Regions from separate parts of the Streptomyces sp. NPDC037013 genome, predicted to be linked through region 3. Evidence: riboswitches for the same ligand, from Rfam matches in the RefSeq annotation. Region 3 holds a riboswitch; each other region holds the start of a gene.
The links. Region 3 has a riboswitch for cobalamin ahead of cobN (cobaltochelatase subunit CobN). Riboswitches for the same ligand answer to the same signal wherever they lie in the genome.
Positions count from the first base shown of each region.

Region 1: it holds a riboswitch for cobalamin, as region 3 does, so the genes downstream of both, ACZ7DY_RS30900 (cobalamin biosynthesis protein) here and cobN (cobaltochelatase subunit CobN) in region 3, are expected to answer to the same signal.
Region 2: it holds a riboswitch for cobalamin, as region 3 does, so the genes downstream of both, ACZ7DY_RS13875 (ABC transporter substrate-binding protein) here and cobN (cobaltochelatase subunit CobN) in region 3, are expected to answer to the same signal.

Region 1 is NZ_JBVJRV010000009.1:70,824-76,455, reverse strand. It holds gene ACZ7DY_RS30905 (cobyric acid synthase) at 1-1,219, opposite strand, end outside; gene ACZ7DY_RS30900 (cobalamin biosynthesis protein) at 1,216-2,187, opposite strand; cobalamin riboswitch at 2,297-2,438, opposite strand; gene ACZ7DY_RS30895 (hypothetical protein) at 2,564-2,788, opposite strand; gene ACZ7DY_RS30890 (inorganic phosphate transporter) at 2,801-4,096, opposite strand; gene ACZ7DY_RS30885 (class II aldolase/adducin family protein) at 4,376-5,062, shown strand; gene ACZ7DY_RS30880 (alpha/beta hydrolase family protein) at 5,152-5,632, shown strand, end outside.
Region 2 is NZ_JBVJRV010000003.1:898,056-903,687, forward strand. It holds gene ACZ7DY_RS13870 (FecCD family ABC transporter permease) at 1-453, opposite strand, end outside; gene ACZ7DY_RS13875 (ABC transporter substrate-binding protein) at 540-1,502, opposite strand; cobalamin riboswitch at 1,547-1,668, opposite strand; gene ACZ7DY_RS13880 (M67 family metallopeptidase) at 1,672-2,094, opposite strand; gene ACZ7DY_RS13885 (amino acid permease) at 2,197-3,702, opposite strand; gene ACZ7DY_RS13890 (DUF2017 domain-containing protein) at 4,075-4,680, opposite strand; gene clpS (ATP-dependent Clp protease adapter ClpS) at 4,724-5,038, opposite strand; gene ACZ7DY_RS13900 (nicotinate phosphoribosyltransferase) at 5,130-5,632, shown strand, end outside.
Region 3 is NZ_JBVJRV010000005.1:486,119-491,750, reverse strand. It holds gene ACZ7DY_RS21175 (amidohydrolase) at 1-295, shown strand, start outside; gene cobN (cobaltochelatase subunit CobN) at 324-3,929, opposite strand; cobalamin riboswitch at 3,967-4,096, opposite strand; gene ACZ7DY_RS21165 (cobalamin biosynthesis protein CobG) at 4,379-5,632, shown strand, end outside.

The DNA.
Region 1 (5,632 bases), on a different contig from region 3:
CGCCCCGGACGTCGGCGACGCCGTGGTGGATCTCGTACCCCTCGACGTACGCGCCGAGAGCCTCGCCGACCGGCCGGGCGAGGGTCTTCTCGCGGGCGAACCGCACCCGCACCGGCAGCAGCCCGAGCCCGTCCACGGACCCGGCGCGCGACTCGACGTCGTCCTCGATGTGCTCGCCGAGAACCTGGAAGCCGCCGCAGATCCCGAGCACCGGCCGGCCCTCGGCGGCGCGGCGCGCGAGGGCGTCCGCGAGGCCGCGCTCGCGCAGCCACCGCAGTGCCTTCACCGTTCCCCGCGTACCCGGTACGACCACGAGGTCGGCGTCGACGAGTTCCTCGGCCCGGTCCACGAACCGCACGACGACGCCCGGCTCGGCGGCCAGCGCGTCCACGTCCGTGAAGTTGGACATCAGCGGCACCGCGCACACGGCGACCCGCAGCACGTCCTCGCCGACCGGCGGGGCCACCACGGACTCCCGCACGGCGCCCCGCAGGGAGACCCGCAGGCCGTCCTCTTCGTCGATGCCGAGCCCGTGCTGGAACGGCAGTACGCCGTACGTGCGCCGTCCGGTGAGGCCGAGCAGCATGTCGAGGCCGGGTTCGAGGAGCGAGACGTCACCCCGGAACTTGTTCACCAGATAGCCGGCGACCAGCTCCTGGTCGGCCGCGCTCAGCAGCGCCGTCGTGCCGAAGAACGACGCGAACACCCCGCCCCGGTCGATGTCCCCGACCACCAGGACGGGGAAGCGGGCGGCGCGCGCGATGCCCATGTTCACGATGTCGGTGCGCCGCAGGTTGATCTCGGCGGGACTGCCCGCCCCCTCACAGATCACGGCGTCATACGTGCCCCGGAGTTCCTCCAGGCATCCCACGACGGTGTCGAGCAACTGCGCCTGGCGGCCCCCGTGGTAGCCGCGGGCGCTCATCTCGCCCACCGGCTTGCCCATCAGGACGACCTGGCTCGAGCGGTCGCCGCCGGGCTTGAGCAGCACCGGGTTCATCAGGGCGCTCGGCTCGACGCGGGCGGCCTGCGCCTGCATGGCCTGGGCCCGCCCGATCTCCGCGCCCTCGCGGGTGACGAAGGAGTTGAGGGACATGTTCTGCGCCTTGAACGGCGCGACGGACACCCCCTTGCGGCTCAGCCACCGGCAGATGCCGGCGGTGACGACGCTCTTGCCCGCGTCCGAGGTGGTTCCCGCGACGAGCAGTCCACCGCTCATGAGTTTCTCCCTGACGTTGCCGACCGCGGTGGCCTTGCCGACCGCAGCGCCCAGCGGGTGGTCACCACGGCACCGAGGGCGAGCACGCCGACGCGACGGGACAGCGTGGCGGCCCGTTCGATGTCCGCCACCCGGACCTGGCGCCCCCGGGTGTTCAGCACGGGACGGTGCTCGACCCGGCCCGCATACGAGAGCGTCCCCCCGAGCCGTACGCCCAACGCGCCGGCGAAGGCGGCCTCGACGGGGCCCGCGTTCGGGCTCGGGTGGTGGCCGGCGTCCGCGCGCCAGGCCCGCAGGGCGCCGCGCGGCGAATCCCCGGCGAGCGCGGCGAGTCCCGCGGTCAGCCGTGCGCCGGGCCACCCGAAGACGTCGTCGAGCCGGGCGGAGGCCCACCCGTACCGCAGATACCTGGGCGACTTGTGCCCCACCATCGCGTCCAGCGTGTTGACGGCACGGAAGGCGACGAGCCCGGGGACCCCGCCCAGCGCACCCCAGACGAGCGCCCCGACCACGGCGTCGGAGGTGTTCTCGGCGACGGACTCCACGACCGCCCGCGCGATCCCGTCGGCGTCCAGCGCCTGCGGGTCCCGCCCGCACAGGTGCGGCAGCCGCTCCCGCGCCACCTCGATGTCCCCGGCCGCGAGCGCCCCGCCGATGGCCCGGGCCTCCCGGGTGAGCGAGGTGCCGCCGACGACGGCCCAGGTGGCGGCGGCGGTCAGCGCGACGGATCCGGTGCGTGAGCGGCGTACGGCGGTGGCGGCTAGGGCGGCGGCGCCGGCCGCGCCACCGGCGCAGACCACGGCGTGCAGCGCACCCCACCCGCGGTGGTCGCGCCACAGCAGCCGCTCGACGGCGCCCGCGGCACGGCCGAACGCGGCGACCGGATGGCCCCGGCGGGGATCGCCGAGCAGCAGGTCACCGAGGAGGCCGGCGGCGGCGCCGTACGCGAAGTCGCGATCGGCACTCATGGGCTCAGCCCGCCGCTGCGCTGAGGAGAGGACTCGTACTCAGGGGGGAGGGCGGCACCGGGCGGCCGGGCATGGCGATATGTCCTCACTCAGGGTGTCCGCGCCCTGGTTCGACGTGATCGGCGGCGAGAGTTCCTGGCTCGCGGGGAGTGGCTCCCCGGTGACAGTGGCGGGACCGCGCCGGATTCGCACCGGCTTCCTCTTCTGCCGCCGTGGTTGGCCCCGGCAGTCCACCACGCCTCGCGAAGGCCCGTCAACTCGCCGTTGACCTGCGGCGGGAGAGTGTGTTGGGGCCCACACGCACGAGTGGGGCGCGGAGCGTGTGACCGCTCCGCGCCCCACCCGGGAACGCCGCCGTCGGATGACGGCCGTGCCGTCAGGCGACGATCAGATAGATGCCGTACGCCACCGCCGCGGCGCACAGCGCGAAGCAGGCGTAGGCGCCGGTGCGGGCCAGGGCCGCGGAGCCACCGGTGGAGGCGGCCGCCGACTCCTGCTTGGAGAGGCCGACGATGCCGAGGGTGAACAGGCCCACCAGGGCCACGGTCACCGCGAGGCTGACTCCGAAGACGGAGCCGAGGGCTGCCCAGTCGATGCTCATGCTGGTCTGTCCTTACACGGTCGCGGGCCGGGCGGGGTCCGCCATGGCGCCGGTCGTGGTGGTGGTCGGGGCCGACAGGGTGGCCTTGACGGGCTCCTCCCGGAGAGAGGAGGCGGCCGGCGCGCCCGCGGGAGGCGGGGTGACGGCGGCGATCGCGGTGGTCACGACGCCCGCGGGCTCGGCGGCCGGGATGCCGTCGTGGCGGGTCTCGTCGTCCGTGACGTTGGTGTGGTCGACGGCGTTGCGGCGGGAGAGGAACCAGATCACGCCCGAGCCGGCGATGAGGAGCGCCGCGGTGGCCGTGATGCCCCAGGGGCCCTGCTTGGTGAGGAACTCGGCGCCCGCGCCGACCAGACCGGCCGCCGGCAGGGTCAGGCCCCACGCGACGAACATCCGGGTCGCGGTCGACCAGCGGACCACGCCGCCCTTGCGGCCGAGGCCCGCGCCCATCACGGCGCCCGAGCAGACCTGGGTGGTGGAGAGCGAGAAGCCGATGTGCGAGGAGGCGAGGATCGCCGTCGCGGCGCTGGTCTGGGCGGCGAAGCCCTGCTGCGGCGCGAGGTCGGTCAGGCCCTTGCCCATGGTGCGGATGATGCGCCAGCCGCCGAGGTAGGTGCCGAGCGCGATGGCGACACCGGCGGAGACGATGACCCACATCGGGGGGTTGGCGCCGGGGTTCAGGACGCCGCCCGTGATCAGGGCGAGCGTGATGATGCCCATGGTCTTCTGCGCGTCGTTCGTGCCGTGGGCCAGCGAGACGAGTCCCGCGGAGGCGATCTGGCCCGCCCGGTACCCCTTCGCGGTGGCCTTCTGGTCGGTCTTGCGGCCGATGCGGTACGTCAGGCGCGTCGCCAGCGTGGCGGCGACACCCGCGACGAGCGGGGCGGCGACGGCCGGGAGCAGCACCTTGGTGACGACGGTGCCGCCGTTGATCGACGACCAGCCCTGTGACATGACCGCGGCGCCGATGAGCCCGCCGAAGAGGGCGTGGGAGGAGCTGGAGGGGAGGCCCACCAGCCAGGTGAGGAGGTTCCAGAGGATCGCGCCGACGAGCGCGGCGAAGATGACCTCGGTCTTGAGGCCGTCCTCGTTGACAATGCCGCCGGAGATCGTCTTGGCGACTTCGACGGAGAGGAAGGCTCCGACGAGGTTGAGCACGGCGGACATGGCCACCGCCGTCTTGGGCTTGAGAGCGCCGGTCGAGATGGTCGTCGCCATCGCGTTGGCAGTGTCGTGGAAACCGTTCGTGAAATCGAACACGAGAGCGGTGACGATCACGATCCCGAGGAGAAGCGTGATGTGTTCCATTTACCCAGGCTTCTGTTGGACGTCAGTGGCATGTGGAACGTAGGCAATCCGGGTGAACGGAAAGTGAACTGGGCCGGGCGGTGCGGTGACCCGAAGTGGAGCGCGATCACTCCGTATGGCCCGGGCAGCCGAAGACGATCGTAAGGAGCGGGGCCCGGAGGCCCGCAAACTGGGCGGAGTGTCGGGTTCCGCCATCCGGCGGCCCCCGCCCGCGCCCGCCCCTCGGAACCGCCCCGCCGGCCCGTTGAAGAGATACTGATCACCCGGCAGGATCCCCGCATGACTCAGCAGCGGCAGCACACGGACGGCGGCACGGCGCGGGACGCGATCGCGCGCGCCTGGGACGAACTGGTCGATACGGCGCGCAGGACCGTCGCGGACGGCCTGGTCGTCGGCACCTCGGGCAACGTCTCGGTCCGGGTCGGCGACACCGTCCTGGTCACCCCGAGCGGCGTCCCGTACGACCGGCTGCGCCCCGAGGACGTGGTCGGCGTCGACCTCGAAGGCCGCCGGACCATCGGCGAGCTCTCACCCACCAGCGAACTCCCGATGCACCTCGCGATCTACCGCGAGACCGGCGCGACCGCCGTGGTCCACACCCACGCCGTGCACGCCACCGCCGTCTCCCTGCTGGTCCGCGAGCTCCCCGCGGTGCACTACATGACCGGCATACTCGGCGGCCCCGTCCGGGTCGCCCCGTACGCGCTGTACGGCACCGAGGAACTCGCGCGGAACATGCTCGGCGCCCTGCGCGACCGCACGGGCTGCCTCCTGCAGAACCACGGAACGGTCACCTACGGCCATAACCTCGCCCAGGCCTACGACCGCACCGCCCAACTGGAATGGATGTCCCGCCTCTGGCTCACCGCCGCCGCGGTGCCCGGCCACGCCCCGAACCTGCTCTCCCCGGCACAGCTGCGCGAAGCGGAGGACAAGCTCGGGGGGTACGGCCAGCCGGCCGGCTGAGGCCCGGCCGCTCCGCCACCCGAGTTCGCCGCGCACTTCACGGGTATGGCCCACTGGCCTCGGGAGCCTCATCCCCGGACACTGGGACGGTGCGCCCAGCCAAAGCGACGGCAGCGGCCGTCACCGCAGTCACAGCCGCCCTAGGGACCGCCGCGGCCGCCATCGCGGCCGGCCGGTTCGCCAGCGACGCCGCCCTCAGGGCGCCCGCGGGCAGACCCCTGCCCACCGAACCCCGCCTGACCGTGCACGCCACGGCGGCGGGGCAGGTGAGCCTGACCCGTTCCCTCGCCAGCCGCCGGCCGGGCACCTACGGCCTGAGCGGCAACGGCAGCCACGCGATCGTGGGCCCCGTCCTCGACTCCGCCCCGCACGAGGCCGACACGGTCGTACGCCGCCTCGAAGCCGTCACCCGCGGCTCCCTGGACCCCGGCGCCCGCGTCTGGCTCACCCCCCAGGTCCACGTCGGCGACCCGCGCACCGCGCTCGGCATCGAGTACGCGGACGTCGACATCCCCGGCGAACTCGGCACCCTGCCCGGCTGGTTCGTGCCCGGCGCCCGTGACACCTGGG
Region 2 (5,632 bases), on a different contig from region 3:
GTAGACGAGGACCAGGGAGATCAGGGCGCCCGCGAAGGAGGCGGCCGGGATGGTGACGGTGGTCGACAGGGTGGTGCCGATGCCGAGGAATCCGCCGAGGACGATCGCGCCGACCGCGCCGACGGAGGCGCCCGAGGAGACGCCGAGCAGGAACGGGTCGGCGAGGGGGTTGCGGACGAGGGCCTGCAGGACGGTGCCGATGACGGCGAGTCCGGCGCCGACGGTGGCGCCGAGCAGGACCCTGGGGAGCCGCACGTCCAGGACGATGGTGCGGAACGGGGAGGGTTCGGCCCGCCCCGTGAGGATCTCCAGGACCTGGCCGGGCGGGATGCGGACGGAGCCGAGGGCGAGCCCGGCGAGTGTCGCTGCCGCGAGGGCGAGCGTGAGGACGGCCAGGACGGCCGTGCGCCGCCCAAGTGTGTCCCGTCGATCGCCCTTCGGGCTCGTCCTCAAACGCCGGACGGGCTGAATGATCCGCCCCACGGGCTGAATGATCCGCCCGACGGGCTGGATGAGTCGCCCTGCGGGCTGGATGGGCCTCACAGCTGTGCCGCCAGCTTCCTCACCGCCTCCGGTGCTCGTACGCCGGTGACCACGTCCGACAGGGGCAGCACCGCGAAGCTCTTGTTCTTGATCGCGGGGACGTCCTGGAGGGCCGGGTCGTCGAGGAGGCGCTTCTTCTTCTGGGCGACCGTGGTGGCGCCGTAGTCGAGGATGAGGATGGTCTCGGGCCCGCGCTCGACGACCTTCTCCCAGGACGCGTCGCTGAAGGACTTGTCCACGTCGGCGAAGACGTTGCGGCCGCCCGCCCGCTTGATGATGTCGTTGCCGATGCCGCGGCCGCCCGCCGTGAACGCGGTCTTGTCGCCGCTGTCGTAGACGAAGACGGAACGGGCCTTTCTGCCCCTGGACTCGGCCTCGGTGGCGGCCAGTTCGCGCCGGGCGTCCTTGATCCACCGGTCGGCGCGGTCCCGCACGCCGAACGTGGCGCCGACCTCGCGGACCTCGCGGTAGACGTCGTCCATGGAGACGGGGTGCTTGGCGCAGCTCTCGACGTTGAGGCGGCTGTCGATGCCGGACTCGGCGAGGGCGGCGCGGCTGCGGCCGTCGCCGGCCTGGAAGGCGCTCGCGTAGCCGCCGTACACGTAGTCGGGGTCGGCGGAGAGCAGCTTCTCGTAGGAGGGGTACTCCTTGGCGAGCACCGGGATCGACTTGTACGCCTTCTCGTAGGCGGGCAGGACCTTGTCGTCGAGGTAGGCGGTGCCGACGATCCGGTTCCGGAGGCCGAGTGCCAGCATCACTTCGGTGGCGTGCTGGTTCATGGTGACGGCGCGCTTGGGGGGCTCTTCGTACGTCGTGCGCACACCGCAGTTGGTGACGGTGTACGGGAATCCGGCGGCCTTGGCGGCGGGCTTCGCGTCGTCGGCCGGGCCGGACGAGGAGCACGCGGCGAGCGGGACGAGCAGGGCCGCGGCCAGCAGGGCGCGCGTGGGGCGGGACATGGGGGTGCTGCCTCCTCCAGGGGATTTCCGCGTCCCCTGCGTCGGGTGGAGGAAGGCGGCAGGTCAGTTCCTGACTACCCCCGGCCCCGGTACGGGGTGGGGTCACAGTGGCGGGACCGTGCCGGATTCGCGCCGGCTTCCTGGGTCCTGCCGCCCTCGTGAGTAAAGATCAGTATGCCTGTACGACCTTTACCTCTTCCTCGGTGACCTCGCCGTCGACGATGCGGTACGAGCGGAACTGGAAGGGTCCTGCGTCGTCGGTGTCGGCCGTGGAGACCAGGACGTAGTGCGCGCCGGGCTCGTTGGCGTACGTGATGTCGGTGCGCGAGGGGTAGGCCTCGGTCGCCGTGTGCGAGTGGTAGACGATCACCGGCTCCTCGTCGCGGTCGTCCATCTCGCGGTAGAGCTTGAGCAGGTCACCCGAGTCGAACTCGTAGAACGTGGGCGAGCGCGCGGCGTTCAGCATGGGGATGAACCGCTCGGGGCGGCCGGTGCCCGCCGGTCCCGCGACCACGCCGCACGCCTCGTCGGGGTGGTCCTGGCGCGCGTGCGCGACGATCTGGTCGTGGAGGGCCTGGGTGATGGTCAGCATGGGAGTCAGGATAAGCAGAGGGCCCGCACCGTACCGAAGTGTGGTACGGGCGGGCCCGAATGCTGGACACGGCCCGGAAGAGCCGGTGTCGGGGCGCCGGTGTCAGTCCTTCTCGACCGGCGCGCTGCCGGCGGTGACGGAGCCGTCGACGGCGGTCTTGCGCTTGGTGAACGCCGCGGCATCGGGGTTGCGGCTCTTGAGCACCAGGTAGGAGACCGTGAGGATCAGGGCCCAGACCGGGGCGGCGTAGAGCGAGATCCGCGCGTCCTTGTCGACGCCCATCATCACGATGACCATGCCGATGAAGAGCAGCGCGAACCAGCTGGTGTACGGGGCGCCCGGGGCGCGGAAGGTGGACTGCGGCAGCTCGCCGCGGTCGGCCTTGCGGCGGTAGCGGATCTGGCAGGCCAGGATCATGATCCAGGCCCACATGCCGGAGATGGTGGCGAAGGAGACGACGTAGTTGAACGCCTCGCCCGGCCACTGGTAGTTGATCCAGACGCCGACCAGCATGAACGCGGCGGAGACCGTGGTGCCGGTCAGCGGCAGGCCGTTCTTCGTGAGCTTGGTGAAGAACTTCGGGCCCTGGCCGTTGAGCGCCAGGTCGCGCAGCATGCGGCCGGTGGAGTACATGCCGGAGTTGCAGGAGGAGAGCGCGGCGGTGAGGACCACGAAGTTCACGATGGCGGCGCCGACGCCGAGACCCATCTCCTCGAAGGCCTTCACGAACGGCGAGACGCCCGGCTTGAAGGAGGTCCACGGCACGACCGAGAGGATCATGATCAGCGCGCCGACGTAGAAGACGGCGATGCGCCACGGCACGGTGTTGATCGCCTTGGGCAGGACGGTCTTCGGGTCCTTGGACTCGCCCGCGGTGACGCCGACGAGCTCGACGGCGAGGAAGGCGAACATCACGATCTGCAGGGTCATCAGCGTGGAGCCGATGCCGTTGGGGAAGAAGCCGCCGTCGTTCCACAGGTGGGTGACGGACGCGGTGTCGCCGGCGTCGGAGAAGCCGATGGTGAGGATGCCGACGCAGATCAGGATCATGCCGATGATGGCGGTGACCTTGACCATCGAGAACCAGAACTCCAGCTCACCGAAGAGCTTCACGGAGATGAGGTTCGCGCCGTACAGGATGACCGTGAAGACCAGGGCGTACGCCCATTGCGGGAACGAGTCGTGTGTCCAGTACTGCATGTACTGGGCGGCCGCGGTGACTTCGGTGATGCCGGTGACGACCCAGAAGAGCCAGTAGGTCCAGCCGGTCACGAAACCGAAGAACGGGCCCATGAACTCGCGTGCGTACTCCGAGAAGGAGCCGGACACGGGCCGGTACATGAGGAGCTCGCCGAGCGCCCGCATGATGAAGAAGATGACGAGGCCCGCGATGGCGTACGCCAGGATGAGGCTGGGGCCGGCCTTGTGGATGGCCTTGCCCGCGCCGAGGAACAGGCCGGTGCCGATGGCGCCGCCGATCGCGATCATCTGGATCTGCCGGGCTCCGAGCCCGCGCTGATAGCCCTCGCCCTCGCCGGACGAGCCGCCCTGCGCGACACCATTGCCGCCGTGCTCGCCGTGGTGCTCTTCGACCTGCACTGAGGTCATGGTGACGCCTTTCTCCATGCTGATCCGCGCCCGCACATCTGCGTTGTGGCTGCGGACCAGGTCCTGATCCCCCCGGATATGGATGGAGTGCTACCGGCGGTCTGCCGGCTGGAGCGCCCTCGGCGACATGGGTGGCGTCACCGAGCGGTCGTGAAGATTTATCACGGGGGCAACAGTGAGGGAATGAGCCACCTGTGGCACAGAACACAGGGAGAAGCGGACAAAGCGCCCTTGACACCGCAAAAGCGGACAACGGCTTGACGCGATCGTTATCCGGATTTGAGGATCCGCTGAGCGAACGGCCCGCCTCGTGAACAGAACCTGTCCACTACAACAAATTTCGCTGCCGTATGCACCGAATTTGGCCCGGTTTCAGTCCAGCAACGTCCCCACCAGCGTTTCCTGCAAGCCGCCCAGCCAGAGATAGGCCATCACCATCGGCTTGCGGGGGTCGGTGTCCGGGAGGCGGTAGAGCAGATCCGCGTCCTCCTCGTCGCTGACCTCAAGGCGCGTGCCGATCGCGAGCCGGAGGTCGTTGAGGGCGCCGAGCCACCGCTGGGACTCCTCGACCGACAGTTTCAGGACAGCTCCGCCGTCGCCGGACGCCGTCATCGCGTCCAGCGAACGGATCACCACCAGCGCGTCGTCGCGCTTCTTGGCCCGCAGATCGTTCTCCGTGAAGCGGCGGAACTCCGCCGAGTACGCCCGCGCCTCCTCGGCGTCGCCCGGCGCGGCGTCCTCACTCCCCGGCCCGCCGTACGCGTCGGGCAGCAGCCGCCGCATCACCGGGTCGGAGGGCGGCTCGCTCGGCCCCTCGGCGAAGAGCTCCGCGAGGGGGTCGTCGGAGACCTCCCCGCCCGGACCCGGCCCGATCAGCTCCAGGAGCTGCACGGCGAGGGAACGGATGATCGAGATCTCGACCTCGTCGAGCGCGACGGCGGCGCCGCCCCCGGGAATCGGTTCGAATTGTCCTGGCATCAGATGCGTCGCTGCTTCCGGTCCGTGCGCTGCTGGAGGTCGGCTACTTGCGGTCCTGCTGAAGAGTGGCCCACAGGCCGTAACCGTGCATGGCCTGCACGTCGCGCTCCATCTCCTCACGGGTACCGCTGGAGACGACCGCGCGGCCCTTCTGGTGGACGTCCATCATCAGCTTCGTGGCCTTCTCCTTCGAGTACCCGAAGTACGTCTGGAACACGTACGTCACGTAACTCATCAGATTGACCGGGTCGTTGTGCACGAGCGTGATCCAGGGAACGTCCGGCTCGGGGACGACGAGCGCCTCTTCGTCCGAATCCGGGCGGGTGATTTCTGCGGGAGCCGTACTCACGTGCCCCATGCTGCCACCCCTGAAGGGCCCTCGCACAAATGGTCTCCCGCGCGCGCCACGAAATCGTCAGAGTGACGAGATTGGGGGTAGCATCCTTCGTATGAACACAGCGGACCTTGGCCTGCCGGTGGATGTTCCGTCGACAGCGCTTTTCACGGACCAGTACGAGCTGACGATGTTGCAGGCCGCACTGAAGGCGGGCACCGGCGACCGGCGTTCGGTCTTCGAGGTCTTCACCCGCAGACTGCCCGAGGGCCGCCGCTACGGCGTGGTGGCCGGAACCGGCCGGGTCCTGGACGCCGTGGAGAACTTCCGCTTCGACGCCGGCGTCCTCGGCTTCCTGCGCGAGCGCGGCATCGTCGACGAGGCGACCCTGGAGTGGCTGGCCGGCTACCGCTTCAGCGGCGACATCTGGGGCTACCCCGAGGGCGAGGTCTACTTCCCCGGCTCGCCCATCCTGCGGGTCGAGGGCTCCTTCGCGGAGTGCGTGCTCCTGGAGACCGTGATCCTCTCCATCCTCAACCACGACTCGGCCATCGCGGCCGCCGCCTCCCGGATGTCCTCCGCCGCCGGGGACCGCCCGCTGATCGAGATGGGCGCCCG
Region 3 (5,632 bases):
CGCCGCCGTCGGCCCGGCGCGGATCACCGACCCGGGGCAGGTCACCGGCAGCGAGGACGTCGGCCTCTTCGCCACCGAGGCCGGGCATGAAGTGCCGCTCTGCTACTGGCTGTTCGGCGGTGCGGACCCGGCGGAGGTGACGGCGGCCCTGCGGGCGGGCACCTTCGAGCGGGACGTCCCCTCGAACCACTCGCCGTTCTTCGCGCCGCTGGTCGAGCCGGCGATCACCACCGGGGTGACGGCGCTGACGGCGGGCGCGCTCGCCTGGCTGGACGGCGGCCGGACGTCGACGTGACGCCCGGCCGCCGCAGGGGAGCGGGGGCTCAGCCCTCGTCCTCCAGATTGCCCTCGGTCTCCAGATAGGCCTGGCGCAGCGCCTCCAGGACCGCCGGGTCCGGCTTGGCCCACATGCCGCGCGACTCGGCCTCCAGGAGGCGCTCCGCGATGCCGTGCAGCGCCCAGGGGTTGGCCTCCTGAAGGAACTGACGGTTCGTCGGGTCCAGGACGTACGTCTCCGTGAGCTTGTCGTACATCCAGTCGGCGACGACGCCCGTCGTGGCGTCGTACCCGAACAAGTAGTCCACGGTGGCGGCGAGTTCGAAGGCGCCCTTGTAGCCGTGGCGGCGCATCGCCTCGATCCACTTGGGGTTGACCACCCGCGCCCGGAACACCCGCGAGGTCTCCTCGACCAGGGTGCGCGTGCGGACCGTCTCCGGGCGTGTCGAGTCGCCGATGTACGCCTGCGGTGCCGTGCCCCGCAGCGCGCGCACGGTCGCCACCATGCCGCCGTGGTACTGGAAGTAGTCGTCGGAGTCGGCGATGTCGTGCTCGCGGGTGTCCGTGTTCTTCGCGGCCACCGCGATGCGCTTGTACGCGGTCTCCATCTCGGCGCGGGCCGGGCGGCCTTCGAGCCCGCGGCCGTACGCGTAACCGCCCCACACCGTGTAGACCTCGGCGAGGTCCGCGTCGGTGCGCCAGTCGCGGGAGTCGATGAGCTGGAGCAGGCCGGCGCCGTACGTGCCGGGGCGCGAGCCGAAGATGCGGGTGGTGGCCCGCCGCTCGTCGCCGTGCTCGGCCAGATCGGCCTGGGCGTGGGCGCGCACGTAGTTGTGCTCGGCGGGCTCGTCCAGCGACGCGGCGAGCCGCACCGCGTCGTCGAGCAGGCCGATCGTGTGCGGGAACGCGTCGCGGAAGAAGCCCGAGATGCGCAGCGTCACATCGATGCGGGGGCGGCCCAGCTCCTCGTACGGGATGGCCTCCAGGCCCGTGACGCGGCGCGACGCGTCGTCCCAGACGGGGCGGACGCCGAGCAGCGCCATGGCCTCGGCGACGTCGTCGCCCGCGGTGCGCATCGCGCTGGTGCCCCACAGGGAGAGGCCCACGGACGTGGGGTACTCGCCGTTGTCGGACTTGTACCGCTCGATGAGGGAGTCGGCGAGGGCCTGGCCCGTCTCCCACGCCAGGCGGGAGGGGACGGCCTTCGGGTCGACCGAGTAGAAGTTGCGGCCGGTCGGCAGGACGTTGACCAGGCCGCGCAGCGGCGATCCCGACGGGCCTGCGGGGACGAAGCCGCCGTTCAGGGCGTGCACCGCGTGGTCGAGCTCGGCGGTGGTGCCCGCCAGCCGCGGGACGACCTCGCGGGCCGCGAACTCCAGGACGGCGGCGACCTGTTCCCCCTGGTCGCGCGGGATCGCGGCGAGGTCCCAGCCCGCGTCGTCCATCGCCTGGACCAGCGCGCGGGCCTTGTCCTCGGCCTCGTCGGCGCTGACGCGCGTCGCCGCCGACTCGTCGAGACCGAGGGCCTCGCGCAGGCCGGGCAGCGCGGTCGTACCGCCCCAGATCTGGCGGGCCCGCAGGATCGCGAGGACGAGGTTGACGCGGTCGCCGGCGGCCGGGGCGGTGCCGAGCACGTGCAGACCGTCGCGGATCTGCATGTCCTTGATCTCGCAGAGCCAGCCGTCGACGTGGAGCAGGAAGTCGTCGAAGCCGTCGTCGTCCGGACGGTCCTCCAGGCCCAGGTCGTGGTCGAGCTTCGCGGCCTGGATGAGCGTCCAGATCTGGGCGCGGATCGCGGGCAGCTTCGCCGGGTCCATGGAGCTGATCTGGGCGTACTCGTCGAGGAGCTGCTCCAGGCGCGCGATGTCGCCGTAGGAGTCGGCCCGCGCCATCGGCGGCACCAGGTGGTCGATGAGCGTGGCGTGCACCCGGCGCTTGGCCTGCGTGCCCTCGCCCGGGTCGTTGACCAGGAACGGGTAGATCAGCGGCAGGTCGCCGAGCGCGGCGTCCGGGCCGCAGGCGGCGGAGAGGCCCGCGTTCTTGCCGGGCAGCCACTCCAGGTTGCCGTGCTTGCCGAGGTGGATCATCGCGTCGGCGCCGAAACCGCCGTCGGCGTCGGGCGCCGCGATCCAGCGGTAGGCCGCCAAGTAGTGGTGCGAGGGCGGCAGATCGGGGTCGTGGTAGATCGCGATGGGGTTCTCGCCGAAGCCGCGCGGCGGCTGGATGAGGATGAGGAGGTTCCCCCGGCGCAGGGCGGCGAGCACGATGTCGCCCTCCGGGTCGCCGCCGTTGCCCACGCGGGACTTGTCCAGGAACATCTCGCCGGGCGGCGGCCCCCAGTGCTGCTCGACCGACTCGCGCAGCTCCTGCGGGAGCGTCGCGTACCACCGCTTGTAGTCGGCGGCCGGGATGCGCACCGGGTTGGCGGCGAGCTGCTCCTCGGTGAGCCACTCCTGATCGTGGCCGCCCGCGTCGATGAGGGCCCGGATCAGCTCGTCGCCGTCACCGGAGACCAGGCCGGGGATGTCGGCCTCGGGACCGAAGTCGTACCCCTCGGCGCGCAGCCGGCGCAGCAGTGCGACGGCGGAGGCGGGGGTGTCGAGGCCGACCGCGTTGCCGATGCGGGAGTGCTTGGTCGGGTACGCGGAGAGCACCAGGGCGAGACGCTTGTCGGCGGCCGGGATGTGCTTGAGGCGGGCGTGGCGTACGGCGATTCCGGCGACGCGGGCCGCGCGCTCGGCGTCGGCCACGTACGCGGGAAGCCCGTCCTCGTCGATCTCCTTGAAGGAGAAGGGGACCGTGATCAGGCGGCCGTCGAACTCCGGCACCGCGATCTGGCTCGCGGCGTCCAGCGGCGAGACGCCCTCGTCGTTCTCCTCCCACGCCGAGCGCGAACCGGTCAGGCAGAGCGCCTGGAGGATCGGCACGTCGAGGCCGGACAGCGCGCCCGCGTCCCACGACTCGTCGTCGCCGCCCGCGGAGGCCTCGGCCGGCTTGGTGCCGCCGGCCGCGAGGACCGTCGTCACGATGGTGTCGGCGACCCGCAGCGCGTCGATCAGCTCGGGCTCGGGGGCGCGCAGCGACGCCACGTACAGCGGCAGCGGGCGGGCGCCCGCGTCCTCGATCGCACCGCACAGGGCGTCCACGAACGCGGTGTTGCCGCTCATGTGGTGGGCGCGGTAGTAGAGCACCGCGACCGTCGGGCCCTCGATGTCGCGCGCGGTGCGCTCCAGCGGGCCCCAGGACGGCGCGGGCGCGGGCGGCTCGAAGCCGTGGCCGGTGAGCAGCACCGTGTCGGAGAGGAAGCGGGCGAGCTGCTCCAGGTTGGCGGGGCCGCCGTGCGCGAGGTAGGCGTGCGCCTCCGCGGCGATGCCGACCGGCACCGTCGACGAGGCCATCAGCTGGGCGTCGGGTGCCTGTTCACCGGTGAGCACCACGACCGGCAGGCCGCTGGCGATGAGCTGGTCGAGGCCGTCCTGCCAGGCGCGGACGCCGCCGAGGAGGCGTACGACGACGAGATCGACGCCCTCGAGGAGCGCGGGCAGCGCGTCCAGGTCCAGGCGGGAGGGGTTGGCGAACCGGTACTCGACGGGGCCTCCCGCCGCGCGGGCGCTGAGCAGGTCGGTGTCGGAGGTCGACAACAGCAGAAGCATGCGGGCGCAGGCCTTCCTCGGGGTGTCCGCGCCCCGGGTGGTCGTATGGACGGCAGGAGTTCCTGACTCGCCCCACGGATGGGGCTCACAGTGGCGGGACCGCGCCGGATTCGCACCGGGCTTCCTCCCTCGGGTCCTGGTGGACCCACGCCGTCGCTGGCGTCGACGGACCCCAGCGGTCTCGGGGAAGTGTGGCACGCGCCCACGCCGCCCGGCACGCCCTCTCGCCGCGCCGGGCGAAGACCCAAGTACGTCCGGTACGAGGGTCTCCGCCCAGCACGCCGAGAGCACGTACCGAACGACGCGGACCCGCACCCCACTGCCCCGAGACCGCCGGCGGCCCGCCGCCTGCATACTAAGTCCTGCCCGCCGCGAGCGGCGCGGCCACCTGCCGGGACGGCCCGTCTCGGGAGGCGACCGGCCGGATCCGCGTGGGTATGCTCGCCGCCATGCCGCCCACCCGAGCACCCTCCCCGAACCAGGGCGAATCCCTCATACGCGACCGGGGCGACGCCTGCCCCGGAGCCCTTCGCCTGCACCTCGCCGACGACGGCCGGCTCGCCCGACTCCGCCTGCCCGGCGGCCTCTTGGCGTCCCGTCAGGCCGAAGCGCTGGGCACCGCGGCGGAGCGTCTCGCGGACGGGAACCTCAGCATCACCTCGCGCGGCAACATCGAGCTGCGCGGCCTCGGCGAGACATGCGGCGGCGAACTCTCCCGGCTGCTCGCGGACGCCGGCCTGCTCCCCTCCGAGCGCCACGAACGCGTACGGAACGTGGTCGCCTCCCCGCTGGCGGGCACCGACGGACTCGGCCACGCCGACGTGCAGTTGTGGGCCCGCGAGCTGGACCGGCTGCTGTACGCCGAGGAGTGGACGACGGCACTCTCGGGACGCTTCCTGTTCGTCCTGGACGACGGGCGCGGGGACGTGACCGGGCTCGGCGGCGATGTGACCTTGATCGCAGAATCGGGCGGCACCGCCGTCGTGCGCGTGGCGGACAGCGCCCTCCGGATCGCCGCCGCCGACGCCCCGCGCGCCGCGCTCGCCGCCGCCGGCGCCTTCCTCGCCGCGGCGGACGCGGCGGGCAACGGCGCCTGGCGGGTGACGGAACTGCCCCAGGGCCGGGACGTCGAGCTCGCCGGGGCGCTGGCACGGGCCGGCCTCCCCACCGAACCGGCCGAGCCGACCGAACCGTGGGCCGTGGCCCGCACCGCCCCGCACGCCCCCGGCGTCATCGGCGGTGCCGTCGCGGTCGGCGCCCCCCTCGGCCGCGTCACCGCCGCCCAGTGGCGCGCCCTGCTCCCGCTGCCCGCAGGCGAACTGCGGATCACCCCCTGGCGCGGCTTCGTGGTGCCCGGCTTCGCCGACGAGGCCGCCGCCCGGGACCGGCTCGCCGCCCTGGCCGCGGCAGGCCACCTCACCGACCCCGCCTCCCCCTGGCTCGGCGTCGGGGCCTGCACCGGCCGCCCCGGCTGCGCCAAGGCCCTCGCCGACGTCCGCGCCGACGCCGTGCCCGGCCGCGGCGGGCTGCCCGTCCACTGGTCCGGCTGCGAGCGGCGCTGCGGCCACCCGCGCGGCGACTGGGTCGACGTCCTCGCCACCGGCGACGGACGGTACGAGGTGACGGTGCGCACCACCGGCGGGGCGGTCACGCCCGTGCCGGGCGAGACCCTGACCGAGACGGTCACCGCGGCACGTACGACT